Regions from separate parts of the Vibrio sp. Vb0349 genome, predicted to be linked through region 1. Evidence: predicted binding sites of a transcription regulator. Region 1 holds the regulator's gene; each other region holds the start of a gene.
What was found. The regulator CRP, encoded in region 1, controls carbon source genes, mostly activating them, when cyclic AMP is high. The targets are predictions, from matches to a motif close to TGTGANNNNNNTCACA.
Positions count from the first base shown of each region.

Region 2: a site for CRP is predicted at 2,839-2,854, ahead of rppH (RNA pyrophosphohydrolase). Genes of this name have one in related genera too.
Region 3: a site for CRP is predicted at 1,276-1,291, ahead of R7Q47_RS01170 (glycogen/starch/alpha-glucan phosphorylase). Genes of this name have one in related genera too.
Region 4: a site for CRP is predicted at 1,279-1,294, ahead of gltB (glutamate synthase large subunit). Genes of this name have one in related genera too.

Region 1 is NZ_JAWOTS010000027.1:15,943-19,914, reverse strand. Features, by position in the region: gene astD (succinylglutamate-semialdehyde dehydrogenase) at 1-961, shown strand, start outside; gene R7Q47_RS20005 (DUF1338 domain-containing protein) at 1,210-2,001, shown strand; gene crp (cAMP-activated global transcriptional regulator CRP) at 2,138-2,770, opposite strand; gene R7Q47_RS19995 (phosphoribulokinase) at 3,011-3,880, opposite strand.
Region 2 is NZ_JAWOTS010000048.1:9,068-13,039, reverse strand. Features, by position in the region: gene R7Q47_RS22485 (hypothetical protein) at 1-60, shown strand, start outside; gene R7Q47_RS22480 (NADP(H)-dependent aldo-keto reductase) at 192-1,226, opposite strand; gene R7Q47_RS22475 (DUF6482 family protein) at 1,381-1,692, shown strand; gene mutH (DNA mismatch repair endonuclease MutH) at 1,708-2,388, opposite strand; gene rppH (RNA pyrophosphohydrolase) at 3,008-3,529, shown strand; gene ptsP (phosphoenolpyruvate--protein phosphotransferase) at 3,532-3,972, shown strand, end outside.
Region 3 is NZ_JAWOTS010000001.1:258,343-262,314, reverse strand. Features, by position in the region: gene R7Q47_RS01170 (glycogen/starch/alpha-glucan phosphorylase) at 1-1,012, opposite strand, end outside; gene malT (HTH-type transcriptional regulator MalT) at 1,747-3,972, shown strand, end outside.
Region 4 is NZ_JAWOTS010000020.1:50,713-54,684, forward strand. Features, by position in the region: gene gltB (glutamate synthase large subunit) at 1-1,022, opposite strand, end outside; gene R7Q47_RS18110 (TIGR01212 family radical SAM protein) at 1,574-2,533, shown strand; gene R7Q47_RS18115 (GGDEF domain-containing protein) at 2,569-3,972, shown strand, end outside.

The sequences.
Region 1 (3,972 bases):
CTTCAAACCGTCTGAGCAAACGCCATGGACGGGTGAATTGGCAATGAAGCTATGGGAAGAAGCCGGTCTACCGAAAGGCGTGATTAACCTTGTTCAAGGCGCGAAAGAAACTGGTATCGCGCTCTCTGACGCAAAAGGCATCGATGGCGTACTGTTTACGGGTAGCGCAAATACGGGGCATGTATTACACCGTCAATTTGCGGGTCAACCGGGCAAGATGCTCGCACTAGAAATGGGTGGTAATAACCCGATGGTGATCTCTGATAAATATGGTGATTTGGATGCCACGGTTTATACCATCATCCAGTCAGCGTTTATCAGTGCTGGGCAGCGTTGTACGTGTGCTCGTCGTTTGTATGTGCCATTGGGTGAAAAAGGCGATGCGCTTATCACCAAGCTCGTTGAAGCGACACGCAATATTCGCGTAGACCAACCATTTGCAGAACCTGCGCCATTTATGGGACCGCAAATTTCGGTCGCGGCAGCCAAGTTTATTCTTGATGCACAAGCTAATCTACAGTCTCTTGGCGGTGAAAGCTTGATTGAAGCGAAAGCAGGAGAGGCGGCGTTTGTTTCTCCTGGCATCATTGATGTAACGAACATTGCTGAGTTACCAGATGAAGAATACTTCGGCCCACTTCTGCAAGTGGTGCGTTACGAAGGGTTAGACAAAGCCGTGGCGCTAGCAAACGATACGCGCTTTGGCTTATCTGCTGGTTTGGTCTCAACCGACGACCAAGAATGGGAATACTTCGTTGACCACATTCGTGCAGGTATCGTGAACCGTAACCGCCAGCTCACTGGTGCAAGCGGTGATGCGCCATTTGGTGGTCCGGGGGCGTCGGGTAACTTGCGCCCAAGCGCTTACTACGCAGCAGATTACTGTGCGTACCCAATGGCATCAATGGAAGGTCAAGAGACTGTCTTGCCTGCAACATTGAGTCCAGGTGTAGCGCTATAAGTTTTAATAATAGAGTCGCAACTATGCATTGCGGCTCACCTTGCCGGCGCATCATTTAGGTATGGGTTGTAGTGATCGTTGGCAGAACACGAAAAGTGAGCAAAGACTCGGAAAAGCGTGTTGACTGACTGGCATTTACCGTCACAGGTTGATGGTTGCTCGTTCATTATTCTGGACAACTTTTGTTGTGAACGAGCAGCCAACTTCCGCTTACCTTTAAACTCTACATCTCGTAACAAGGAGTCGTTATGACGCCCGATGTGTTATTTGAATCGCTATGGCAAGATTACATTCAACGTCTTTGCCCTTCGGCTGCTAAAGTGCATCAGCTGCTTCAAGAAGATGAGCCTCTGATTAATGATCATATAGCTTTACGTACCTTCAATATCGCGCCTCTTGGTATTGAAACTCTAGCTAAGCCATTTGTAGCTATTGGTTACAAGGCGTGTGGTGATTACGTTTTCGAAAGCAAAAAGCTGGTTGCTAAGCACTATGAGCACCCAGATCCGAAGCAACCTAAAGTATTTATTAGTGAGCTAAAAGTTGAAGAGTGCTCGTCTGAGCTACAAGAGATTGTGAAAAATTTGGTGGCACAAGTCGATGCTGACAAGCTGAACGATAGCGCATTCTTACATGGTGGACGCTTGTGGGATTTAAGCTTTGCTGATTACCAAACGTTGGCTAAAGAAAGTGAGTACGCATCTTGGCTTGCGGCGCATGGTTACGGAGCAAACCACTTCACGGTGAGCGTTAACCAGCTCAATGAATATGAAGAAGTGAAGCAGGTAAACGATCATCTGCGTACCGCTGGGTTTACCATTAATGAAAATGGTGGTGAAGTGAAGGGCACTCCTGAGGTGTTGCTAGAGCAGTCATCGACCATGGCAGATAAAGTAGCGGTTCGTTTTAGCGAAGGCACTGAAATTATCCCTGGCGGGTTTTATGAATTTGCTAAGCGCTATCCGATGGAAAATGGTGATTTGTACCCAGGTTTCGTGGCCGCTTCAGCTGACAAAATCTTTGAAAGTACGAATGGCTAAGTTTTAGGGTTAACCTGTTAAGCTTACTCATTAGTGTTCGCTGCACCCTATCTCATTTGGTCATGAGTAAATAAAAAGCCACCAATGTTGCCATTGGTGGCTTTTATAGTTTTGTTCGTGTCACTCTAGTTCGAGATTAACGAGTACCGTAAACCACGATGGTTTTACCGTGAGCAGAGATTAGGTTCTGCTCTTCTAGCATCTTCAAGATACGACCTACTGTCTCACGAGAACAGCCAACAATTTGACCGATTTCTTGACGAGTGATCTTGATTTGCATGCCGTCTGGGTGAGTCATTGCGTCTGGTTGTTTTGCAAGGTTCAGAAGCGTCTGAGCGATACGACCAGTTACGTCTAGGAACGCCAGGTCACCCACTTTTTGGCTAGTTACTTGAAGACGACGAGCCATCTGCGCAGAAAGACGCATTAGGATGTCTGGGTTTACTTGGATAAGCTGACGGAACTTCTTGAAAGAAATTTCAGCAACTTCACAAGGAGATTTAGCACGAACCCAAGCTGTGCGCTCTTGGTCTTCCTCGAATAGACCAAGTTCACCAATAAAGTCTCCTTGGTTTAGGTAAGAAAGGATCATCTCCTTACCTTCTTCGTCTTTGATAAGAACCGCAACAGAACCTTTAACGATGTAGTACAAAGTTTCTGCCTTTTCGCCCGCGTGAATTAGCGTGCTCTTTGAAGGGTACTTATGAATATGACAGTGTGAAAGAAACCACTCTAATGTTGGGTCGGTTTGAGGTTTACCTAGAACCATAATATCTCACTTCCTCTGCAGGGTACGCTTGCGCTATCCATATTTTAGCTAAGCCTGAATTAGGCCTACTAGAATAAGAGCACTTTTTATATGCTGCAAGCTCTCTTGTGTTTCGGTAAGAAATAGTATCCTTTTTCGAAAACGATTTCTTGATTTTAATCGTGCCATGATTGAGATTTTGTAAGCAAAACTGTGCACATGATCACGGTATGAAAAGTAAACATCTTCGCAGGCAGGTTTTTAGCCAATTTTCCCTGTTTCGATGAGCTGTTGTAGGATAGGCCGAACTATGAGCTCCATTGCAAAGCTCATCTTACCGCCGGGTACGACAATCGTGTTGTGGCGTGACATGAATGAGCCATCAATCATGGCCAGCAGATATGGGAAGTCGACATTCTTGATACCGCGTAGGCGAATCACCACAAAACTCTCATCCAAACTAGGGATGCCTTTTGCATTAAGTGGGTTGGAAGTATCAACGGTCGGTACGCGCTGGAAGTTGATGTGAGTACGAGAAAACTGCGGAGTGATATAGTTGAGGTAATCGTCCATGGATCGCACGATTGAGTCCATTACCGCTTCACGCGAATGGCCGCGATCGCGAGTGTCACGTACGAATTTTTGGATCCACTCTAAGTTCACAATCGGCACCATGCCAATTAAGAAATCCACATGTTGAGCAACATTAACATCGCCATCGACCACGCCACCATGTAACCCTTCATAAAACAGCACGTCGCTGTTTTCGGGTAAGTCTTGCCACGGTGTAAACGTGCCTGGCATTTGATTGTAGGGAACCGCTTCGTCAAACGTGTGCAGATAACGGCGCACGCTGCCAGTGCCGTCATGCCCGAACTTACGGAAAAACTCTTCTAATCCCGGGAAGTCATTAGCTTGTGGGCCAAAGTAGCTAATGTGTCGACCTTGCTCGCGGGCTTTGCGAATTTCGATGTCCATTTCTGGGCGAGTAAAGCGATGGAAGCTATCGCCTTCAACCCATGCGGGTTTAACGTTCATCATATTGAACATTTTACGGAAGGCTTCAGATGTAGTGGTCGTGCCGGCACCGGACGAACCAGTAACCGCAATAATTGGGTGTTTAGCTGACATGACAAACCTTGTCGAAAATTACTTACCTGTAATGTGCAGTAGAGTTACTACTGCACGGTCGATATCCCACTATAGCACGTAACAATACCTTG
Region 2 (3,972 bases), on a different contig from region 1:
AAAGTTGAACGTCGAGTTCGTCACCTTCGTCGAGTCTTAACGTCGCGAATAATGACGTAATCGTTAGCGTGTTGGGCTGACTGAGTTGCTAACGAGTCATTCAACACGCTTAACTTTTTATATGAAGTATGACTTCATTGGATAAACAGCTGATCTTGAAGATCAGCTGTTTTCGTTTGAAGGTGGTACTGTTAAGGGCAAGGATTCGAGTAAGTTGTACCTATTGCTTGAATTTCAGTAAGTAGTTCGTCGCTAAGTTGCAAATCAATACTGTCGATATTGGCTTTTAATTGGTCTAGGTTTGTTGCTCCGATAATGTTAGAAGCAACAAATGGACGCTGATTGACAAACGCGAGCGCCATTTGTGCAGGGTTTAGACCATGCTCTTGAGCTAAATTGACGTAAGCTTCGGTCGCTTTAACACCTTGCGGAGTGAAGTAGCGCGCAAAACGCTCCCACTTAGTGCATCGAGAGCCTTCAGGTTTTGCCCCGTTTAGGTATTTACCACTCAGGCAGCCAAATGCCAAAGGAGAGTAGGCAAGTAACTGAACGCCTTCGTAATGGCTGATTTCAGACAAGCCAACTTCGAAGCTGCGGTTCAATAAGTTATATGGGTTTTGAATGGAGACAATTCTTGGCAAATCGTGTTTTTCTGCCAAACGCAGTAGCGACATCACCCCCCACGGCGTCTCGTTGGATACGCCGATATAGCGCACTTTACCTGAATTCACTAATTCAGTAAGCGCTTCCAACGTTTCAATTAACGTGACTTCTTCTTGTTTGTCAGGGTATGGGTAGTTGAGTTGACCAAAGCAGTTGGTTTGACGCTGCGGCCAATGTAGTTGGTACAAATCGACATAATCGGTTTGTAGACGATTAAGGCTGTCATCAATTGCTGTATGGATGTGGCGACGATTAAGGCTCATGTTGTCTCTAATGTGAGGAACATTGCGAGGGCCTGCCACTTTTGTTGCCAGTACTACTTTTTCTCTTTTGCCGCTTTTTGCCAACCAATTACCGATGTATTGCTCGGTGATCCCTTGTGTTTCCGAGTTTGGCGGTACAGGGTACATCTCTGCGGTATCGATGAAGTTCACCCCATGATCGAGGGCAAAGTCGAGCTGTTCAAAGGCGTCCTTTTCTGTGTTTTGCTCGCCAAACGTCATAGTGCCGAGGCAGATTTTACTGATCTCAAGTGATGAGTGCGGTAGTTTTGTGTATTGCATATCACGTCCTTGAAGAGTTACCGACTAAATAAGTGACTCCAATATAGGGGATTTTTAGCCGCAATCGCAAATGATTTACGTATAAAGGAAGAGCAAACTCGAAAGCTACAGTTAGCCTAACTACACTTAAATGATCGTGTGAAGGAGGTATGTTATGCAGAAGCATCAATTGGACATGTGGCTACATGGTCCACATAAAGATACTTATAAAACTCCCAAAGTATTTGTGATTGGGTGTTCTGATGTCTCTGACTATCTTTTAGCTGTGGAGTACAAGCATCAACTTGAGCCGATTAAAGACGGTGAAGACCCGATACATTTTGGCTCTCTAGACTTAGTAAAAGAAGAACTATTGAGGCTAGGGGTCGATAAAGCGTATTTAAGGCTGCGCAATGCGTATGACGAATGTGGCACTGAAGAGGCAGCCTCATACTGCGATATTGAGTTATCGCTCGTGACGCACTAAATAGCTGATATGGTTTTATTCTGGTTGAGTGTTAATGTAGTGCTTGAGTAAGATCTGTTCAGTAAACTGTGTTCTAAGGTAAAAGCCTCGGGGCAGAGTTTTCATCGGCTTACCATTTGAGTTATATGCTTCGGTGAGCGCTTTTGCATTTGCGGCTTTAGGGCGAAGATGCAGCGCTTCTCCGTGTCTGGCGGAAATTTGATCAAATCTTCCCAAGACGATCATCTCCATTAACTCTTCCCAGTCATTTCGCAAAATCCGTTCTTCTTCTTCATCTGGTGACCAAATGAGTGGACTGCCCACACGTCTTTCAGCGAGTGGGATTTCTCGTTCTCCTTCTACGGGTACCCAAAGCACACGAGATAGCTTGTTTCGAACATGACTTGTTTCCCATGTAAGACCATGAACACCAGTGAGGGGGGCCACAGAAACAAAGGTTGTTTCTAAAGGTTTGCCAGAGTAACTGATCGGAATACTTTTCAACTCGATCCCTAGTTTTGCGAAATCTTGTTGAGGTTTACTGCCAGCTGGAGCGCCCAAGTGCCATTCGAGTAATTGACCCACCCAACCTTTATCACGTTTTAAGTTTTCAGGAACAATCATATTCGCCTCGGCGGCCAACTCAGCAAAACTGAGTCCTGCCATATCATGCGCTCGTTCCAATAGCTCTGCTTCTGTTTGTGGTTCTGGTTTCATAGTTACAAGGTGGTATTACAAAAAATATAGTTTATCAAACTCCGACCAAATCTACTGTTTAAGATTTCACCGAGGCGGTGTAAGAACGATCAATTCATAACTTATCCACAGGTGGAGGAGATATAGATAAGATCTTGACGGGGTCTGTATGAATAAACAGGGGTTAAAATGCATTTTTGGGGTTGATTTTGTTGTAATCATCTAAACGAATAGCAGGTGAGTGTGGATAAATAGCCTATTGGTGGATCTTTGACCGATCTGAGTTTGGTGAAAAGATCATCAAGAAACTGAAGATCTAATTATCGTTATTTTTAAAAATAAATACTTTTTTATCAATGTTTTATGTTTATTTTTTTGTTTCTTCATTTGTTTTTTATTTGATGGGATTGAACTGAATTACTCATTTGAATTGAATTCTTCACAAAGTTATTCACAGAAAAGGTGAATAAATGTGGGCAATGTCTCACTCTTGTGTTGATAAGGTATGGTTTGATTAAAAGATATCCAAAAATGCTGAAAAGGTAATAAATCTTGCTCATATCACATCAGTAAGTTTGCTAGTAATGGGGATATGTGGAAAAATCACGGTAATAAAAAATTTATTCATAGAGGTTAGCCAGTGATAGATGGCGATGGTTACCGACTTAATGTTGGTATTGTGATATGTAATAACCATGGTCAGGTCTTCTGGGCTAAACGATACGGGCAACACTCATGGCAATTTCCACAAGGTGGGATTGACGAAGGTGAAACCCCTGAACAAGCCATGTTCAGGGAGTTATACGAAGAAGTCGGTTTAACGAAAAAAGACGTTAAGATCATTGCAACAAGTCGTCATTGGTTAAGATATAAGCTACCAAAGCGATTGGTGCGTTGGGACTCCAAGCCTGTTTGTATCGGCCAAAAACAGAAATGGTTTCTGCTGAGATTAGAATGCGATGAATCTCGCATTAATATGCAACGCGGAAAATCCCCTGAATTTGATGGTTGGCGCTGGGTAAGTTACTGGTATCCAGTTAGGCAAGTTGTTTCTTTCAAGCGAGATGTTTATCGACGAGCGATGAAAGAATTTGCATCCTTAGCCATGCCTTTTCGAGAGAGAAAAGCGAAAGGGAAAAGAAAAAAGCAACGTAGAGGATAATCATGCTCAGTCAGCTAAGGGAAATAGTTGAGAAAGTCTCCAGGGTCGATGATGTGCATCTGGCACTCGATATATTGGTGAAAGAGACTTGTGCTGCCCTTAGTACTGAGTGCTGTACTATCTATCTTGCTAATGAAGAAATGCAGCGCCTTGAGTTAATGGCAACTCAAGGCCTTATTTTTGAAGGTGATAGTATTCATATCAACTTCAATGAAGGCTTGGTTGGGTTGGTAAAACGAAGCGCTGAACCCCTTAACCTTGCCGAAGCCTCAAAACACCCCGAGTTCAAATTCTTTCCTCAACTCGGCGAACAGATTTACCACTCTTTTTTAGCTACTCCAATCATTCATCGTAAACAAGTTTTAGGTGTGTTGGTGATCCAACAAAAAACGCCGCGCTTGTTTAGTGAAATGGAAGAATCGTTTCTTGTTACCTTATCCGCT
Region 3 (3,972 bases), on a different contig from region 1:
TCAGGATGCGCATTAGTTCAGGAATCGCAATCGTTGGGTGCGTATCGTTAAGCTGGATAGTCTCTTGCTTAGGTAGATCCGCTAGCGAGTAGCCCGCAGCTTCGTGGCGACGTAGGATGTCACGTACAGACGCTGCTGAGTGGAAGTACTGCTGCATTAGACGCAGTGTTTTACCTTTCTCGTGGTTGTCGTTCGGGTAAAGCACTTTAGTGATGTTACCTGCGTCGATCAGTGCGTGCTGAGCTTCGAAGTAATCACCATTGTTAAAGCTTGCTAGTGAGAATGGTGCAATCGCCTGACATTCCCAAAGACGTAGCGGGTAAACCGTGTCTGATTCGTAACCCACAATTGGAAGATCCCAAGGCATTGCTCTTACTGTCATGCCTGGTACCCATTTGCGAACTTCTTTACCGTTCTCGTTAATCACTTCAACGTGACCGTAGAAACCGATCTCTTGCGCAAGTTCTGGACGCGCAATTTCCCAAGGGTAGCCTTCTACACCGCGCCAAGCGTCAGGTGCTTCTTGCTGGCGACCATCTTTGAATGACTGTTTAAATAGACCGTATTCGTAATGTAAACCATAGCCGACAGTTGGGAATTCTTGTGCCGCACATGAATCCATGAAACACGCAGCAAGACGACCAAGGCCACCGTTACCCAATGATGGGTCGCGCTCTTCTTCTAGCAGATCAGTTAGGTTGTAACCCAGTTCAGCCATTGCTTCTGTTACTTGTTCGTACAGACCCATGCTGATTAGGTTGTTACCAGTCAAACGACCGATAAGGAATTCTAGCGAAAGGTAGTTAACGCTCTTCGCACTTTTAATGCGTGGGTCTTCTTCTGTCGCAAGCAAATCTAGAGTAGTAAATTCAGCCAGAGCATGCCCCATTGCTAGGTACCATGCGCGGCTGTCTGCGTTTTCAATCGTATGAGCGTAAGTTACAGATAGGTGTTTCTTTACGCTTTCTTGGAACGACTTCTTGTCAAATTGTTTTTGTTGAGTAGGTTTCATTACGAAATTCTCACGTCTTTTGGTAATTCATCTGCCATACATCGTGCATTTACCTCTGTGAATAAACATCCTCCTAATTCTCATCCTTTGAAGGAGGAGGGCTGAGGGCGTAGAGGGGGTACCATTGCTAGGTTAGTGATCCAAATCTCAACAAAGTGAACTTTGCTCCAGTTCTTAGTGATTTTGATCACAATGGAATGTGCGAAAGGTTAAAACCCGTTCATGACGCTTTTTATAGTCCACTCATCTGATGATGTGAAAATTGTAATATCGGTCACATTAACTCGGTCAGCGTAGAAGAAATTTTCGTAATCTATGTGCAACGCGATCTTAACGCCAACGAAACAAATGATATTTAAGTGACGACAATCACAAATAAAGGGCGTAGTTGATGGTAAATCCATCAACCCTTGAGAATTAGGAAGTGGATCAAAGTAACGAACATTTCTGATGTCGTAACATCCCACTCAGCTCACAGGATTGTACGCTTTTTATACAAACTAGAATTAGGCGATGTGAGTTATTTCTAGTTTTCGCTAGCTTTTATATCTAAGTGACCGTATGGAATGGTTTTTCAGACGGACGCAAGCCCCAACAGTAGCGACATTATCCGGCATTCAAACAGTGTTTTTGATGCTGATGACATCATTCAGTAAGACGGCTTTCAAGGGGGCTTTACTAGAATGATCACGTTGCTGTCATTTGGGTATACACAAATAAGGACATAACTACTAATGTGGATTCCATCTAAGCTTACTCGACCAGGACGCCTGCACAATGCCATCGTGCGCCCACGAGTGTTGGACTTACTACAGCAAGCGCCTTACTACAAATTGGTTTTATTCCGATCCCCAGCAGGTTACGGAAAAACAACAATGGCAGCGCAGTGGCTATCCGATAAGCCAAACGTCGGTTGGTACAGCATTGATGACAGCGATAACGACGGCTTTCGCTTTGTAAACTATCTGCTTCAAGCATTAAACAAAGCCACCAACTTCAGTTGCGCTAACGCACAAAAACTGGCGGAAAAACGTCAGATCTCGTCTTTACGCTCCCTATTTAGCGAAGTATTCGCTGAAATGGCTGACTTTCATCAAGAGTGCTACGTGGTGCTTGATGACTACCATTTAATCACGAATGATGAAATCCATGAATCCATGCGTTTCTTCTTAAAGCACATGCCAGACAACCTCACCGTTGTGGTAACCAGTCGTGCAGCGCCGCCTCTGGGCACTGCAAACTTACGTGTTCGTGATTTAATGATCGAAATCGGCAACGAGATGTTGGCGTTTGATACCGAAGAAACCACTCGCTTCTTTAACCAGCGTATCGCCGATGGTATTGATGAAGACATGGCGAACAGCCTAAGAACCTATGTTGAAGGTTGGCCATCGGCGATGCAGTTGATCGCATTACAAGCCCAACATCAAAACCGCACATTGGCACAAACTGTAGAGTCGGTATCGCAGTTCAATCACGCGCACTTGTGGGATTACTTGGTCGAAGAAGTGTTTGACTTACTCGATCACGAAACTCGTCACTTTTTAATGCAAGTATCCGTGCTTGACCACTTCAATGATGAGCTAGTGTTTGCCCTTACCCAACGCGAAGATGCACTGGGAATGATTGAATCGCTTAACCGTTACGGCTTATTCATTTATCCGCTCGAAGGGGAACAGAACTGGTTCCGGTTCCATAACTTATTTGGCGAGTTTTTATCTCATGAGCGCCAAGCTCGTATTCCTCAGCAAGAAAAAGATCTCCACCGCAATGCTGCTATCGCTTGGTTACAACAAAAAGCACCACACCAAGCGATTCATCATGCACAAAAATCGAATGATAAGGACTTAGTGGTAGAGATCCTAAACGAATTCGGCTGGAAGATGTTTAACCAAGGCGAACTCAGCACACTGGAAAGCTCAATTAACAAGTTGGACGATGATCTGTTGTTCAGCCACCCAAAACTTACGATGCTCCGAGCATGGTTGGCTCAAAGTCAGCATCGTTATAACCAAGTGGGCCACCTGCTTGAAGAAGCGGAAGAGGAACACAAAAAGCGTAACATTGCGTTAGATATTCATTATCAAGGTCAAGCAAACGCGTTGCTTGCTCAAGTGGCTATCAACAGTAACCAGCCAGAAAAAGCTCTCGAATTAGCGGAGTTAGCGCTTAGCCAACTTGATAACACAATTTACCGTAGCCGAATTGTGGCGACTTCGGTTGTTGGTGAAGTTAACCACGTGCTAGGTAAACTAGACCGTGCTTTGCCAATGATGCAACAAACTGAAAAGCTAGCTCGTCAGTATCAGGTATACCACCAAGCGTTATGGGCAATATTGCAGCAAAGCGAGATTTTAATTGCACAAGGTTACGTGCAAGCTGCCTTTGAACTACAAGATTCCGCATTTCGTCTGATTGAAGATCAGCAGCTTCAGCATGTTCCTCTTCATGAATTTTTGCTGCGTATTCGCGCGCAAGTACTTTGGTGCTGGAACCGACTTGATGAAGCGGAAGAATGCGCGTACAAAGGTCTGCAAATTCTCGAAAACCATTCACCAAGCAAGCACTTACATAGCTATTCGATGTTGGCGCGTATTGCGATTGGACGCGGTGAATTAGACAAAGCCGGTAAATTCATTGAGCACATCCAACACTTGATGAAACAGTCGACTTATCACGTAGATTGGACTGCAAACGCTTCACTATCGTTGATTCTATTTTGGCAAGCGCGCGGGAATACCGATGCAATGCAAGAATGGCTCAACACTGCGGTTCGTCCTGAATCGGCATGCAACCACTTTTCTCAATTGCAATGGCGTAACATTGCTCGCGCCCACATTAACTTAGGCCAATATACCGACGCTCGTACTGCGTTAGATTTTCTCCAAGGTGAAGCTCGTCGCACTAACCTAATCACAGATACTAATCGCAACTTAGTGGTTGAAGCGGTCCTTTCTGCT
Region 4 (3,972 bases), on a different contig from region 1:
TAGAACGCGCGACGCTTAGGATCCATGTTTTTGTTTTCTTGCCATGCTTCCGGGATCATCATCATTAATGCGTGTGGCAGGCTGCGACCAGAAAGAACTAGGAGCTCAAGTGCCATGTCAAAGTTAGATGAATCCGAGCTGCCTTCCTGACAGATTGGAAGAAGCATGTCGATTTCAGCCTGAGTGAACAGGTCTGATTCTAGAATTGCTTCACGGGCTTTCATCCAGTTCAAGTTACCGCGAACTGTATTGATTTCACCGTTGTGGGCAATGTAACGGAAAGGTTGTGCAAGACGCCATTTCGGGAAGGTGTTGGTAGAGAAACGAGAGTGTACCAGTGCTAGTGCAGTCACCATGGTCGGGTTTTGCAGATCAAGGAAGTACTGAGGTACTTGCTCGGTCGTTAACTGACCTTTGTATACCAATGTCTTGTAAGACATGGAGTTAATGTAGAAGTCGTCACCAATGTTCGAAACGCTTTCTAGGCAAACACGTACAGTGTAGTTACGAAGAACGTACAGTTTGCGTTCTAGTTCTTCAGGTGTGATGCCAGGGCCACCAGAGATAAACACATGCTCAAACTGAGGCTCTGTGCTTAGTGGGTCTGCACCGATCATTGAGTTATCGGTTGGTAAAACGCGGTAGCCGATAACTTCAAGATCTAGACGCTGTGCATTACGTTCTAGAATGTCACGGCATTGCTCGCGTTTGTATTCGTCTTTCGGGAAAAGAACGACACCAACACCATACTTTTCAAACGAAGGCAGTTTAATGCCTTGCTTAACGGCTTCTTCTAATAGGAATTCATGAGGTTTTTGTAGCAAGATACCCGCACCGTCACCGCTGCATGGGTCACAACCTTGACCACCACGGTGTTCCATGCGAGCCAGCATATCCAATGCTTGAGTCACTACTTCATGAGATTTACGGTTTTTAAGGTGAGCAACAAAACCGATACCGCAAGCGTCATGCTCCAGTTCCGGAGTGTACAGACCCTGTGGATTTTGCTCTCTATCTACCATAGATACATCCTTCCAGTTCAATGTCGACGCAAAAGTACCGGGCAGCAAATACTACCTAGACTATTGATTACGTCTTGTCCTTTATATTTATTATCGCCACCGATCTAGGTTGACCGGTCTTGATTCCTTTCCGTATCTCGCAGGAAAAGTTTTGCGAGAAAAACAATCCTTGGTGGTATCCCTTTATTTATTATCACTATCTAGTGATTTATATAGGTAGGAGTGGGATAACACCGACAAATCCCGCAGTGTGCTTTGTAATAAAAGTCACAAAAATAACGGGGTTGTGTAAGTATCCTACAATTTTGTCACTTCAGAATGCAATGAAAAAGTCGGCGTTGTGACCCAATTTTTTCGTTTAGTTATGCATTTTTAGTTTAACATTTACGCAACATGAACGATTTTTGTCTTTAATTATGCAAGTTTATTGATTTTGACCCGCATGATGGGTGTTTGAATTGATTAATATTGTGTGTTTTTTCTTGCAGGGATGTAATTTATTTACACAGATCGTAGTGAGATTGATTACGATTTATTGTTGGTGAGAATTTATGCAGTTACATGAGTTGGTCAATACAATCGGCCAAGATCTTCAGCGTCGATACGGTGAAAAGGTTCATAAGTTAACATTGCACGGTGGATTTAGTTGCCCTAACCGCGATGGCACGATTGGGCGGGGAGGATGTACATTTTGCAATGTGGCTTCGTTTGCAGATGAAGAAGTCCAGATAAAAAGCATTCACGAACAGTTAAAAGATCGCGCAGGTGAAATTCACAGAGCGAAGAAGTATCTCGCTTATTTTCAGGCCTACACCAGTACCTATGCCGAAGTACAAGTTCTCAAAAACATGTATGAGGAAGCACTAAAGGCTGCAGACATGGTTGGTCTTTGTGTGGGGACGCGTCCTGATTGCGTCCCTGATGCGGTATTGGATTTACTGTCGGGCTATGTACAGCAAGGTTATGAAATTTGGCTAGAACTAGGCCTTCAAACCGCCAACAATGACACCCTAAAACGTATCAATCGTGGTCATGACTTTGAGTGTTATGCCGAAATCACTAAGCGTGCGCGAACACTCGGAATCAAGGTTTGTACTCACTTAATTGTGGGTTTACCCAAAGAAACCCGCGCCGAAAATATTGAAACGCTGCAAAAAGTGTTGGCCGTGGGAACGGATGGTATCAAGTTACATGGCTTGCATATTGTCGAAGGTAGCACCATGGCGAAAGCTTGGCGTGCTGGAAAGCTAGAAGCCCCTGAATTAGAAGAATATGTTGCGGTCGCCAGTGAAATGATTCGTATGACACCACCAGATGTGATTTATCATCGCGTTTCATCAGCAGCCAGGAGGCCCACGTTATTATCGCCTCTGTGGTGTGAAAACCGTTGGCTAGCGATGACGGAAATTGGTCGAGATCTCAGTGCTCATGGTGCTCAAGGGAGCCTTACGGGGAATGCCTTTATCTATACTAAACCGGAATTAATAGCAGATCGCTCAATAAATAACTGATATATTTTAACCAGTGTTCTTTGAAGGTTTAAACGATGGATCAGTTACTCAATTGGCTTTGGGGTGGTCAAGGCGGTTATGGCTATGTCGTCTTGTTGTTAATCGCAGGCGTGTGCGCGTTAGCACTGATCTATTTGCACTTTCAGACATCACTTAAGCAACTAGTAACGGATTCTCCCTATCCAGTCATAGTGGTGGACACTAGCCATGCTCAGCTCTTGCTATCTAACCAGGCTGCGATGCAGTTGTTAGGCATTCGCTCTTTGGGAACGGGGTATTTGTATCCTGCTTTATTCGATATTCATGAGCTTGAGCAGTTTCTCGATCGCTTCTCTAGTCGTCATTTTCGTCAGCAGGCTTTTGACTGGCGACTATCTGATAGTGAATCTATTAAAGTGGAGCTGTCAGGCAGAAAGAGTTTATTGCGCAATCATCGAGTTTGGATTCTTTATGCTCAGCCATATCAAGCCACTCACCAAGAGCAGCAACAAGAACTTGCCCAATTAATCATCGCACGTTCGGCATTAGACTCACTTTCAGAGCTGATTTGTACCCAAGACCGCCAAGGCAATCTATTAACGACCAATCGAGCATTTGATCAATTCTGGCAAGGGCGAAGGGAAGAAGCTTGCGCATCCAAGGCCTTGGGTGAGATGACTAGAAAAAGCGAACGTAAATGGACAACGGATCCACAAGGTCGAAGTTGCTTATTGGAAGTCAATCAAAACTCTCTTGTTTCGCCGAGTGGTGAGCTTATCGGTACGCTGTCTATTAGTCATGACGTGACTGAATGGCACAAGATGCAACAGAATCTGCGAGATGAAATGGAGCGTCGCAAAGATACAGAGGTGGCGCTAGCGCAAAGAGATACTATCTTACAAACGATTCTGGATGCCAGTCCGGACTCTATTGGTATTTTCAATGAGAACATGGTCTATCAAGCGTGTAATCAGCCTTTTGTTAAGGCGTTAGGCATTTCAAAAATTTCTGATTTGATAGGTAAGCGCCTCCAAGACGTGATTCCTAAAGAGATGTACGCGCGCTTAGCAGACAGTGACTTAGAAGCATTACGCCAGTTAGAGCCAGTTCGATACATAGATAAAGTCGTGAGTAGTGATGGTAAAAGTACGTGGTTTGATGTGGTGAAATCGCCTTTTAAAGATAAAGCATCAGGAACGAATGGTGTGCTGATCATGGCGCGTGATATTTCTGAGCGTTATCTTGCAGAACAAAAGTTGGAAAAAGCCAACCTAGAGTTAGAAAAATTGAGCTTTATGGATAGCTTAACTCAAGTATCGAACCGACGCCGTTTCGACGAACAACTGCAGGTATTGTGGTACCACCACGCTCGAGAAAAGCTGCCGCTCACCATCATGTTATGTGACATCGACTTTTTCAAAGATTACAACGACTGTTACGGTCACCAACAAGGTGATGAA